Regions from separate parts of the Variovorax sp. 10L421 genome, predicted to be linked through region 2. Evidence: riboswitches for the same ligand, from Rfam matches in the RefSeq annotation. Region 2 holds a riboswitch; the other holds the start of a gene.
What was found. Region 2 has a riboswitch for cobalamin ahead of AC1DFC_RS04500 (TonB-dependent receptor domain-containing protein). Riboswitches for the same ligand answer to the same signal wherever they lie in the genome.
Positions count from the first base shown of each region.

Region 1: it holds a riboswitch for cobalamin, as region 2 does, so the genes downstream of both, AC1DFC_RS28215 (TonB-dependent receptor) here and AC1DFC_RS04500 (TonB-dependent receptor domain-containing protein) in region 2, are expected to answer to the same signal.

Region 1 covers NZ_JBFTJJ010000037.1:31,706-36,951, forward strand. The annotation lists gene AC1DFC_RS28210 (PepSY domain-containing protein) at 1-405, opposite strand, end outside; gene AC1DFC_RS28215 (TonB-dependent receptor) at 417-2,603, opposite strand; cobalamin riboswitch at 2,733-3,011, opposite strand; gene AC1DFC_RS28220 (hypothetical protein) at 3,099-3,320, opposite strand; gene AC1DFC_RS28225 (hypothetical protein) at 3,475-3,879, shown strand; gene AC1DFC_RS28230 (cation:proton antiporter domain-containing protein) at 3,891-5,246, opposite strand, start outside.
Region 2 covers NZ_JBFTJJ010000002.1:102,545-107,790, reverse strand. The annotation lists gene AC1DFC_RS04520 (sulfite exporter TauE/SafE family protein) at 1-360, opposite strand, end outside; gene AC1DFC_RS04515 (cell division protein ZapA) at 654-986, opposite strand; gene AC1DFC_RS04510 (hypothetical protein) at 983-1,207, opposite strand; gene AC1DFC_RS04505 (ClcB-like voltage-gated chloride channel protein) at 1,311-3,032, opposite strand; cobalamin riboswitch at 3,088-3,347, shown strand; gene AC1DFC_RS04500 (TonB-dependent receptor domain-containing protein) at 3,436-5,246, shown strand, end outside.

The DNA of each region.
Region 1 (5,246 bases), on a different contig from region 2:
GCCCGAGAAGGCTCGCGCGATGGCCTGGGCCTGCGCGGCATCGACCGGGCCGGGCACATGGCCGTCGCGCGCCGAGACGGTGTGCCGGCCGCCGCGCGCATCGACGATGCGCCACACCGGTTCGGGGCTGTCGCCGCCCTGCATCTCCAGCACCATGCGCCGCGGCGGCTGGGGTAGTCGATCGAGCGCGGCAGCGGGCGACACCGCCGCCTGCCCGAAGCGCAGCGGCGCGAGCCCCGCCAGCCGCTCTTCGTCCGTGAGGTTGGGATACCCCACGTACATCATCACCACGCCCGAGACGAACCACATGGCGAACAGCAGGCAACCGCCGATGCCCAGCCATCGATGCGTCCAGTAGAGCCAGTGCCGAATTCGCGGCCAGGCGCGGCGCCATGCAGAGGTCATGAGGGCACTGCTCAGAAGTTGACCAGCGCCGACAGCTCGAACGAGCGCGGCCGCCCCAGCAGCCACTGGTTGCCGCCGTTCGAGAACGACACCGGATAGCGCCGGTCCGCCAGGTTGTAGGCGCGCAGCGCGAGCTTGAGCGACGGGTTCGCCTGCCAGCTCACGCCTGCGTCGGCCACCGTGTAGGAACCGATCTTGCGCGAGTTGGCCGTGTCGGCCTGGCGCGGGCCGACGTAGCGCACGCCGAACTCAGCCTCCCACTGCGGCATGAAGCGCCAGTTGAGCCACAGGTTGGCTGCCTCCTCGGGCACGCCTGTGGGCGTGTTGCCCGTGCGCGAGACCAGCGACTGGCCGACCAGCTCATTGAAGTCGTCGTAGCGCGCACGCAGCTTGGCGACGTTGGCTTCGAGCCTCAGCGTGGATGTCAATGCCAGGTCGAGCGTGGCCTCGACGCCTTCGGACGACTGCTTGCCGATCTGCTGGGTGATGGTCGGGTCGGTCGCGTCGCGCGAGAGCAGCTTGTTCTTCTCGATGCGATAGGCCGCCACCGTCCAGGCACCGCGGTTGTCGGCCAGCTGGCGCTTGTAGCCGACCTCGACCTGCTTGCCGGTGCTGAGGTCGAAGGCCGCCTGCGAAGTCGAGGTCGTGACCAGCGAGCCCAGCGGATCGGCCGCGCGCGCCACATGTGCATAGAAAGACTGCGACACATCGGGCGCATAGACCACGCCGAGTCGGCCGGTGGCGTACTCGAAGGTCTTGCCGAAGCTGTTGGCGGCGTTCAACAGGTCGGTGCGCGCGATCTTCGCGTGATCCCAGCGCAGGCTGCCCACCACCGACCACTGCTGGTTGAAGGCCAGCTTGTCCTCGGCGAAGAAGGCGTAGGTGCTGGTCCTGGTCTTGTAGCGCGGCGTGTAGGCCACGGGCGAAGCGTAGTAGCCGGGGTTGAAGACGAAGGGGTCGACCACCGAGCGGCCGCCATAGGGCGAGTCGTTGGTGTGCGTGAAGTCGATGCGGTTCGCATCGAAGCCCACCAGCACCTGGTTGGCCAGGCCGAACAGACCATGCCTGAAGGTGGCGTCGGTGCGGTTGCCGATCTGCTCCTGGTCATGGCCGATCTCCAGGTAGTCGCCGCGCGTCACGCGCCGCGTGGCGGCGTTGTAGGTGTAGGTTTCGCTGTTGCGCCAGTGGCGCTTGCTCTCCAGCCGGTAGAGCTGGTTGCGCACGGTGACGGCATCGTTGGGCGTCCACTGCGCGTCGAGCCGGGTCCACTTGTCGCGGTACTTGATCTCGGCGTCGTCCACGTTGTAGTTCTGGCGCAGCGTCTGGCTGCCCAGGCGGCCGTCGATCAGCGGCACGCCGTAGTAGCGCTGCGGCGACTGGCTGCCTTCGTCGTGCGACAGCGTGAACTGCAGCTGCCGCGACACGTCGAGCCGCACGGTCGCGCCCACGGCGAGGCTCTCGGCCTCCCCGCGCTGCATGAAACCGTCGGTGGCGCGGTGGCTGATGTCGAAGCGGTACGAGAGCCTGTCGTCGATCGCCCCGCCGCTGCCGAAGGCCACCTGGCGGGTGGCGTCGGAGCCGAGCGTAACGAGCGCCTCGTTGCGGATCGGGCCGCGCGTGGGCTTCCTGGGCACCACGTTGATCGCGCCGCCGATGGCGCCCTCGCCGTACATCACCGAGGCCGCGCCGCGCAGCACCTCGATGCGATCGACCGACCAGGTGTCGAACGGAAAGGTGACGGTGCCCGCGCCCGCATACAGGCGCGTGCCGTCGAACAGCTGCATCACCGAGCCGTGGCCCGAGAAGCCGCGCGCGGCCATGGCGGTGCCGCCGTTGCCGGGGCCGGGCGAGCCGGTGATGCCGGTGGCGCGGGTAGCGGCGTCGATCACCGAGACGTCGCCGCGCGCGCGGATGGTGTCGCCCGTCAGCACCTCGATGCTGGCCGGCGTTTCCAGCGGCGTGAGGCCGAGGCGGCTGCCGGTGTACGAGGGTTCGTCGATGACCAGCGGCGTGTGCCGCTCGGCCTCGACCTGCACCGGCCTCAAACCATGGCCGCTGCCGGCCGCTTCATCCGGCGATTGCGCGAAGCCGGCGGAAGGCCCGAAGGCCAGCCCCAAGCCCAATGAGAAACCCGAAAGGCGCGCCCAACGCAGCGGCGTACCCATGCAATCGCGCGCCGGCGATGCTTGCTGACCCATTTGATCTCTCCTGCGACCTGCGTCCCCGCAGGCTCCCGACCGATAGAGGAAGCAACGGAAGAGGCGAAGGGACTGCGGCGGTCCGCGCGAGCGCGAGGCGGCAGGCCCGGACACGCACTCCCGCAGCGTCCGAAGGCGGTTGCGAAGGCCGGTATCCGGGCTCGCGGAGCGCCGCGGTGTGCTGTGGGATTGCACACCGCGGCCGAAACCCTCGCCTTCCCACGCCGATGCGCAGTGGCTGCCCATGCCTGCGTGGAAGCAGGCATGGGCGTGAGGGTTTCCAGATCCGCCGACCGTTGCGGGGGCAGCGCAGGAATTGACGCGTCAAGATCGACGCGGCGCACCTGCTTCCCGTTTAACCCCGTGGCCATCACATGGCGTGCGGGGCACCTTCGAACCGTGTTGCCTGGCGCAAGTCAGTTAATAAGAACTGACACACCAGGGCGGGCGGGATTATAGGGAACGGCCTGCGGCAAGCCGCATTGCGCCAGAACTTCAGGCGGGCTTCCCGTCGGGTCCGAACAGCCGCCGCAGCACGGCCACGCCCGCCACCAGCGCATTCGAGTAGGTGGCGTAGGGATCCTGGGCGGCCTCCAGCGGCATGTAGACGTGGGAGGTTTCGCCCGGCGTGTCGTCGACCGCCTCCATCAGCACCCAATAGAACTCGCCCGCTTCCAGTTCATGGACGGTGAGTGCGACGTTTCTTGATAAGGACATGGAAATGGGCGTGACGGGATGGTCTGTCCTGAATGGGCGGGGAACGCATGCGGTTGACAGTGCTTTCGGGGTTCTCCTACAGAGCCCGACCCGCGCGCGGCCTAATGTTGTAGTCAGGGATCTTCGAAGAACCTCAAAAGAGCCAGGAGGCATCATGAAGCATTTCACTCTTGAACCGAACATGCGGTCGAGCATCGGCGGCGCCTTTTACCCGACCGGCTACTCGATGGTGATGTTTCCGAGCGCAGAAGATGCCAACCGCATCGGTCACCGCCTGATCGAAAAAGGCATGAGTGGGGACGAGGTCTACCTGCTTCCCGCGCAAACGGTGCTGGCCGAGATCACCCCGACCGTGAAAAGCTCCGACGATCCGTTGCCGTCCGCCGGCACCGATGCCGCGACCGTACGCGCCTTTACCAAGCTGGCGAACGAAGGCCACACCGGCCTGCTGGTCAGGACCCGCGACAGCGCGACGGCCGAACGCCTGATGGAACTGGTGCGCACGGTGCCCTATTCCATCGCCCAGCGATACCGCACGCTGGTCATCGAAGACCTCTGACGGCACGGGCGTCAAGCAGGCACGGCCATCGACACGGCCCGCTGGACCACGTCGCGCGCCATGGCCTGGGCCAGTTCCTGTTCGCCCAGGAACACGGTGGCGGAAGTCTCCTGCGTGAGCAGCCGGGCCTCCTGCTCGTTGTGGCTGCGGATCACGGTCTGGATGGTGGGGTTGAGCGTGCGGGCCGTCTCCATCATCTGGCGCACGTTCATGGCGTCGGGCGTGGCCACCACCAGCACGCGGGCACGCGCAATGTGCGCCTGGATCAGCACGGCCGGATCGGCCGCGTCGCCCCACACGGCCGGCGTACCGGCCTCGCGCAGCCTCTCGACCAGTTCGCGGTTCTGCTCGGCCACCACATACGGGATGTCGTGCGCGTCGAGTTCGGCCGCGATGCGGCGCCCCACGCGGCCGTAGCCCACGAGCACCACCTGCCGCGAGAGGTATTTCGCCTCGGTGGTCATGGGCAGTTCGGCCAGCGGGTCATCGCGCGATTCGAGTCCGCGCGCGAAGGAGGAATGGGCGTGCAGCCACTTCTGCATCGGCACGATCAGGCTGAACCACAGCGGGTTGGTGGCAATGGAGATCAGCGCGCCCGCCAGCACCAGGCTCTGCCCTTCCACCGGCAGCAGGCCCAGCGATACGCCCAGCCCGGCCAGGATGAACGAGAACTCGCCGATCTGCGCGAGGCTGGCGCTCACCGTGAGCGCGGTGCCCAGCGGGTATCGGAACACCAGCACCAGCGCGCAAGCCGCGAGCGACTTGCCCAGCACGATGACCAGCACCACCGCCAACACCTGCAGCGGCCGCTCGATCAGCACCGAGGGATCGAACAGCATGCCGACCGACACGAAGAACAGCACTGCGAAGGCATCGCGCAGCGGCAACGACTCCTGCGCAGCGCGATGGGCGAACTGCGACTCGCGCATCACCATGCCGGCAAAGAAAGCACCCAGCGCGAAGGACACGCCGAACAGCGCCGCCGAGGCGAAGGCGATGCTCACGGCGGCGGCCACCACGCACAGCGTGAACAGTTCGCGCGAGCCGGTGCGCGCGACCTGCCAGAGGATCCACGGGAACACGCGCCGCCCGACCACCAGCATCAGCGCGACGAAACCGCCGACCTGCAGCAGCGTGAGGCCCAGCGTCTGCCACAGCGGATCGCCCGGCCCGGCCTGCGCGCTCTGGCCGCCCAGCGCGCCCGCCAGCGGCGGCAGCAGCACGAGCACCAGCACCATGGCCAGGTCTTCGACCACGAGCCAGCCGACGGCGATGCGGCCGGTGAAGGAATCGAGGATGCCCAGGCTTTCGAGTGCGCGCAGCAGCACGACGGTGCTGGCCACCGACAATGCCAGCCCGAACACCAG
Region 2 (5,246 bases):
GAAGAAGATGGCGAGCGCCGTGCCCTTGAGCAGCGAGAACACGCCGAGGCTGCCCACCAGGCTGCCGATGACGATGCCGGGCGCGAGCCGCCGCACGATGTCCCAGCGCACCGCGCCGCGCTTGTGATGCGCGCGCACGCTCGACACCGACGTGAAGATGATCGTCGCCATCGAGGTCGCGATCGCCATCTTCACCGCGAGGTCGGCCGGCACGCCGCGATGGCCCATGATGATCGTGATGAACGGCACCATCAGCATGCCGCCGCCGATGCCCAGCAGGCCCGCGAGAAAACCGGTGCCAAGGCCCAGGGCGGCGAGTTCGGCAATCAGGATGGGGTCGAGCAGGGCAGCGAAGTTCACGGGAAGGTCAGGCGAGGGGAGTTTGGAAAAAGCAACGGCCCCATGCAGTGGATGCAGGGGGCCGTGGCAGGAATAGGTGTCTGCAGGTGATGTGCCGGACCCGCATCCTGAACCAGGGTTCAGGTGGGCGAGGGCAGCAGGACTTCGGGTTCATCTGACGCGAGATGATCACGCCCGTCGAGCGATGTACCAAGCCCGGCTCCGGAGAGCATTGGAACAAGGAAATATTAAGCCCGACACAGTCTGCAGACGGAGTGGATTTTACGCTTCGTCTGTCTCCCTGCGGGATTCATTCAGAGTAAATGTCCATCGCCGGCCAGGGCCTGATCGAGTCTTTGAATGAGTTGCGCGGCCTTCGGGTCGGCATCGCCGCTGTCTGCTGTGGCGGCAACGGCGGGCGCCGCCATTGGTGCGGCTGCGGCCTGCTGCTGTGCCGCCAGATCGAACGCCAGGTTCAGCGAGGCCAGCACCGCGATGCGATCGCGGGCCTTGACTTTTCCCGCATCGCGGATCTTGCACATGGCCGCGTCCACGCGTTCGACGGCTTCGCGCAGCTGCGCCTCGCCGCCATCGGGGCAGCCGAGCAGATAGCTCTGGCCCATGATCTGTACTTCAATCTGCTTCATGCGGGGGAATCTTCGGAAGGTGGTTCAGCCGGCAGCCGTTCGAGCAGGGCATCGAGACGCGTGCGAGCCGCGGCGAGGCGCGACTTCAGGCCGTCGCGTTCGCGCGTGAGCGCATCGACCTGCTCCTGCAGCAACGCATTGGTGCGTTGCACCTCTTCGTGACGCACGAGCAGTCGTTCAACACGCTCGGCGATCTGGTCGATGGGGCTGGAGGCGGGCATGGTTGGCGATTGTAGTTTCACGGGGAGGCGGTCCCGCCGAGGCCTGGCGCGGCACGCGGCGCAATCCGGATTCTGCGACCTCGCAGTCCGTCGATCAAACCTTTCATGGCTCGCTCAGCCGCACGTAGGTGGCGAGCAGCGCGCTCTTCGCTGCCACGCCCAGCAGCACCGGGTTGGCCGTGCTCTCGATCACCGGCAGCCGCTCGCCCAGGTGGTCCAGGAAGCGCTGAAGCGCTTCGCCCAGGCCAGTGTCGGCGGTCAGCGGCAGGATGGCCTGTGAGAGCAAGGCGCTCGCGGTCGTCTCGGCAGGTGCCGTACCAAGAGCCGACAGCGGCACCACGCCGAGATAGCGGTTGTCCGCATCGACCACGTACAGGTACTTCACGGGGTGCTGCAGGAAGAGCTTGCTCATCGCCTCGCGGTCCGCCTCGGGCCTGACCACCGTTTCGGCCGGCTGCACCAGGTCGCGCATGTGCAGCCCGCGCAAGCGCATCTGTGCGTCGCGCTGTTCGTTGCGGCGCAGGGTGATCTCGTACATCGAGCCGGCGTTGGCCGAGCGCGCGACGAAATATGCGATGACGCTCGCCGCCATCAGCGGCAGCATGACCTGGTAGCTCAGCGTCATCTCGAAGATCATCAGGATCGCCATCAGCGGCGCCTGCGTCGCGCCCGCCAGGAACGCACCCATGCCGACGATGGCATAGGCGAACGGCGCCGAGCTTGCGGCCGGCCACAGCGCCTGTACGCCCTGGCCGAACAGCGCACCCACCATGCAGCCGAAGAACAGCGCGGGCGTGAACACGCCGCCCACCGCGCCCGAACCGGCCGTGGCCAGCGTGGCGACCGCCTTGGCTGCCAGCACCATCGCGATCAACGTCCACGGCCAGGGCGTGTGCAGCACCGCATTGACCACGCTGTAGCCGTTGCCCCAGACCTCGGGCACGGGCACAGACACCACGCCCATCACCAAGCCGCCCAAAGCCAGCCGCCACGGCAGCGTCAGCAGCAATCGCGAGAACAGTGCGCGGCTGCCCTGCAGCGCACGCAGGAAGCCGACCGCGGCAAAGCCCAGCAGCACGCCGAGCACGCAGAACAGCATGACGTCGGCGCCATGGATCTCCGGGAACGCCGGCATCCTGTACGGCGGCTGGTAGCCGGGCAGCGCCCGCATCGCCACGTTGGCGACCACCGAGGCGATGATGATCGGCCCCACGTTCTCCATTGCGATCGAGCCCAGCACGATCTCGGCGACGAAGAAGGCGCCGGCGATGGGCGCGTTGTAGGCCGCGGTCAGGCCCGCCGCCGCGCCGCAGGCCACCAGCAGCCGCAGCCGCTCGACCGGAAAGCGGAACACCCGCCCCAACAGCGAAGCCGCCAGCGCCGCCAGCTGCACCATCGAGCCCTCGCGCCCGATGGAGCCGCCGCTGCCGATGCTCACCAGCGACGACGCACTGCGCGCCAGCGTCTGCGCCACCGGGATGCGTCCGTCGCCGAGCACGATGGCTTCCATGTAGTCGGAGGTGGCGCTGCGCTGCGCGACGCGTTTCGCCAGCACGAGCAGCAGCCCGGCCACCAGCCCGCCCAGCGTGGGGCAGGCAATGCGCGCCCACCACGGCAGGTGCTTCGCCATCGCCACCAGCCCTTCGCCCGGCCCGAGCACCAGGTGCTCGAAGGCAAGGAGCGCCGCGCGGAAGACTTCGGTCGCCAGCGTGCCCAGCAGGCCGGCCCCGATGGACCACAGCAGCATCGACTGCCAGCCCGAGATGCCGAAGAGACGCTGCAGCGCTGAACGAAGATCCAGGAAAACCGAGGCGGGCCGCATCATGGCCGCCGATGTTAGCGGCGACCGCAACTTTCGAATTAACCCGCCGCCGGCAGGCTCTAAAATCCCGCCCGTTGGTGCCTGCGGCGTGGTTCACGCGCCGCGGTTCAACGGGAAGCAGGAGTGGAAGCCCCCGACCTCATCAGGTCGGAACAAGGCCGAAGCCGCCTGCGCTGCCCCCGCAACGGTCAAGCAGACGGCGCCGCAAGGCGCCAACCCCTTTCCATCGAAGCCACTGGGTGCCCTGAAACAGGCGCCTGGGAAGGCGGCAGGGGTCGTTCTGCCAGCCCGGATACCGGCCAACAAGGCGGCTGCCGCATGCGTGATCGTTGCATGGGGCGGCCATGGCGCCCAGGCGCCGGCGGGGAGGCCGGCGAGGGGTATTGACGTTCGTTCGGCTCATTCCATGATTTCCCACGTTTGCTTTTCTCGCGGCCGCGCTCCTGCGCGCCGTTTCCGCCACGCCTGCCTGCCGCTGGCGCTGGCTACCGCCTTCGGCGGCCTGGCCCATGCACAGGAGGCCCCCACGCTCGGCGAAACGGTGGTCACGGCCAACCGCACGCCGCAGGCGCTGTCGGACCTGGTGGGCGACGTGTCCATCGTCGACCGGCAAACCATCGAGCGCAGCGGCGCGACCGGCGTGGCCGACGTTCTCTCGCGCCTGCCCGGCATCGAGATCTCGCGCTCGGGCGGCTTGGGCAACGCCACCAGCCTGTACATCCGCGGCGCGGAAACGCGCTTCACGGCGGTCTACCTCGACGGCGTGCGCATCGACTCGCAATCGACCGGAGGCGCCGGCTGGGAAGGCATTCCGCTCTCGCAGATCGACCGCATCGAAGTGCTGCGCGGCCCGGCCGCCGCGGTCTATGGCTCGGATGCCATCGGCGGCGTGATCCAGCTCTTCACCAGGCGCGGCGAAGAGGGTGTGGCGCCTTACGCGGGCATCGGCTTCGGCAGCAACGGCCTGCGCAAGATCGAAGGCGGCGTGAGCGGCAAGTCGGGCCTGTTCGACTATTCGTTCGGCGTGGCGCATGAAGAAAGCAAGGGCTACAACGTGCAGCCCGCCAACAAGCGCAACGTGGTCAAGGACGGCTACGCCAGCCCCGACCGCGACGGCTACACCAGCACCTCGGGCAACGTGAAGCTGGGCTTCCAGATCACGCCCGACCAGCGCATCGATGCCACGCTGCTCACCAGCGAGGCCAAGGCCGGCTACGACGCCGCCGTGTCCTACAGGACCAGGCCGCCGATCCTGTTTCGCGACGACGAGTCGACCAATACCCTGCGCACCGCCGGCCTGACCTGGTCAGCCAAGTGGAACGACGTCTACAGCACCCGCGTGCAGGTGACCGATTCGCAGTCGGTCTACAAGACGCAGCCTTCGTTCTACCGCACCGAAACCAACCTGCGCGGCTACCTGTTCCAGAACGAGTTCCGCTTCGGCCCGCACCTGGTGACGGCCACGCTCGAACGCCGCGAGGACGCACTCGAAAACGCACCCACCACTACATCCAAGCTGCTGTCGCGCGATCGTTCGCAGGATGCGATTTCGCTCGGCTACGGCTTCGTGCAGGGCCCGCATTCGCTGCAGCTGCACGTGCGCCACGACAAGGACAGCGAGTTCGGCGGCAAGACCACCGGCAGCGCGGCCTACGGCTATGCCATCACGCCATCGCTGCGCTTCACGGCTTCTGCGGGCACGGCCTTCCGCGTGCCCACGCTGTATCAGCGCTTCAGTGAATTCGGCTTGGCCACGCTCAAGCCGGAATCGAGCCGCAACGCCGAGCTGGGCCTGCAGTTCACCGAAGGCGCCACGCAGGCGGGCATCGTCGTCTACAGCAGCCGCGTGCGCAACCTGATCGGGTTCGATGGAACGGCCAAGGGCTGCGCCTCCTCGTTCGGCTGCTACTCGAGCACCGCGCGCGCCCGCTACCAGGGCGTCACGTTGTCGGGCAGCCAGCGCTTGGGCGACGTCACGCTGCGCAGTTCGTTCGACTTCCAGGACCCGCGCGACCTCGCCACCCACAACCTGCTGGCCCGCCGCGCGCAGCGCCACGCCACCCTGGGCGCCGACTGGCGCATTGCCGGCTGGACGCTGGGCGCCGAGGTGCAGACATCGAGCCGCCGCTACGACGATGCAGCCAACAGCGTGAAGCTCGGCGGCTACACCGTGCTGAACCTGTCGGCCTCCACGCAGATCACGCGTGACCTCAACCT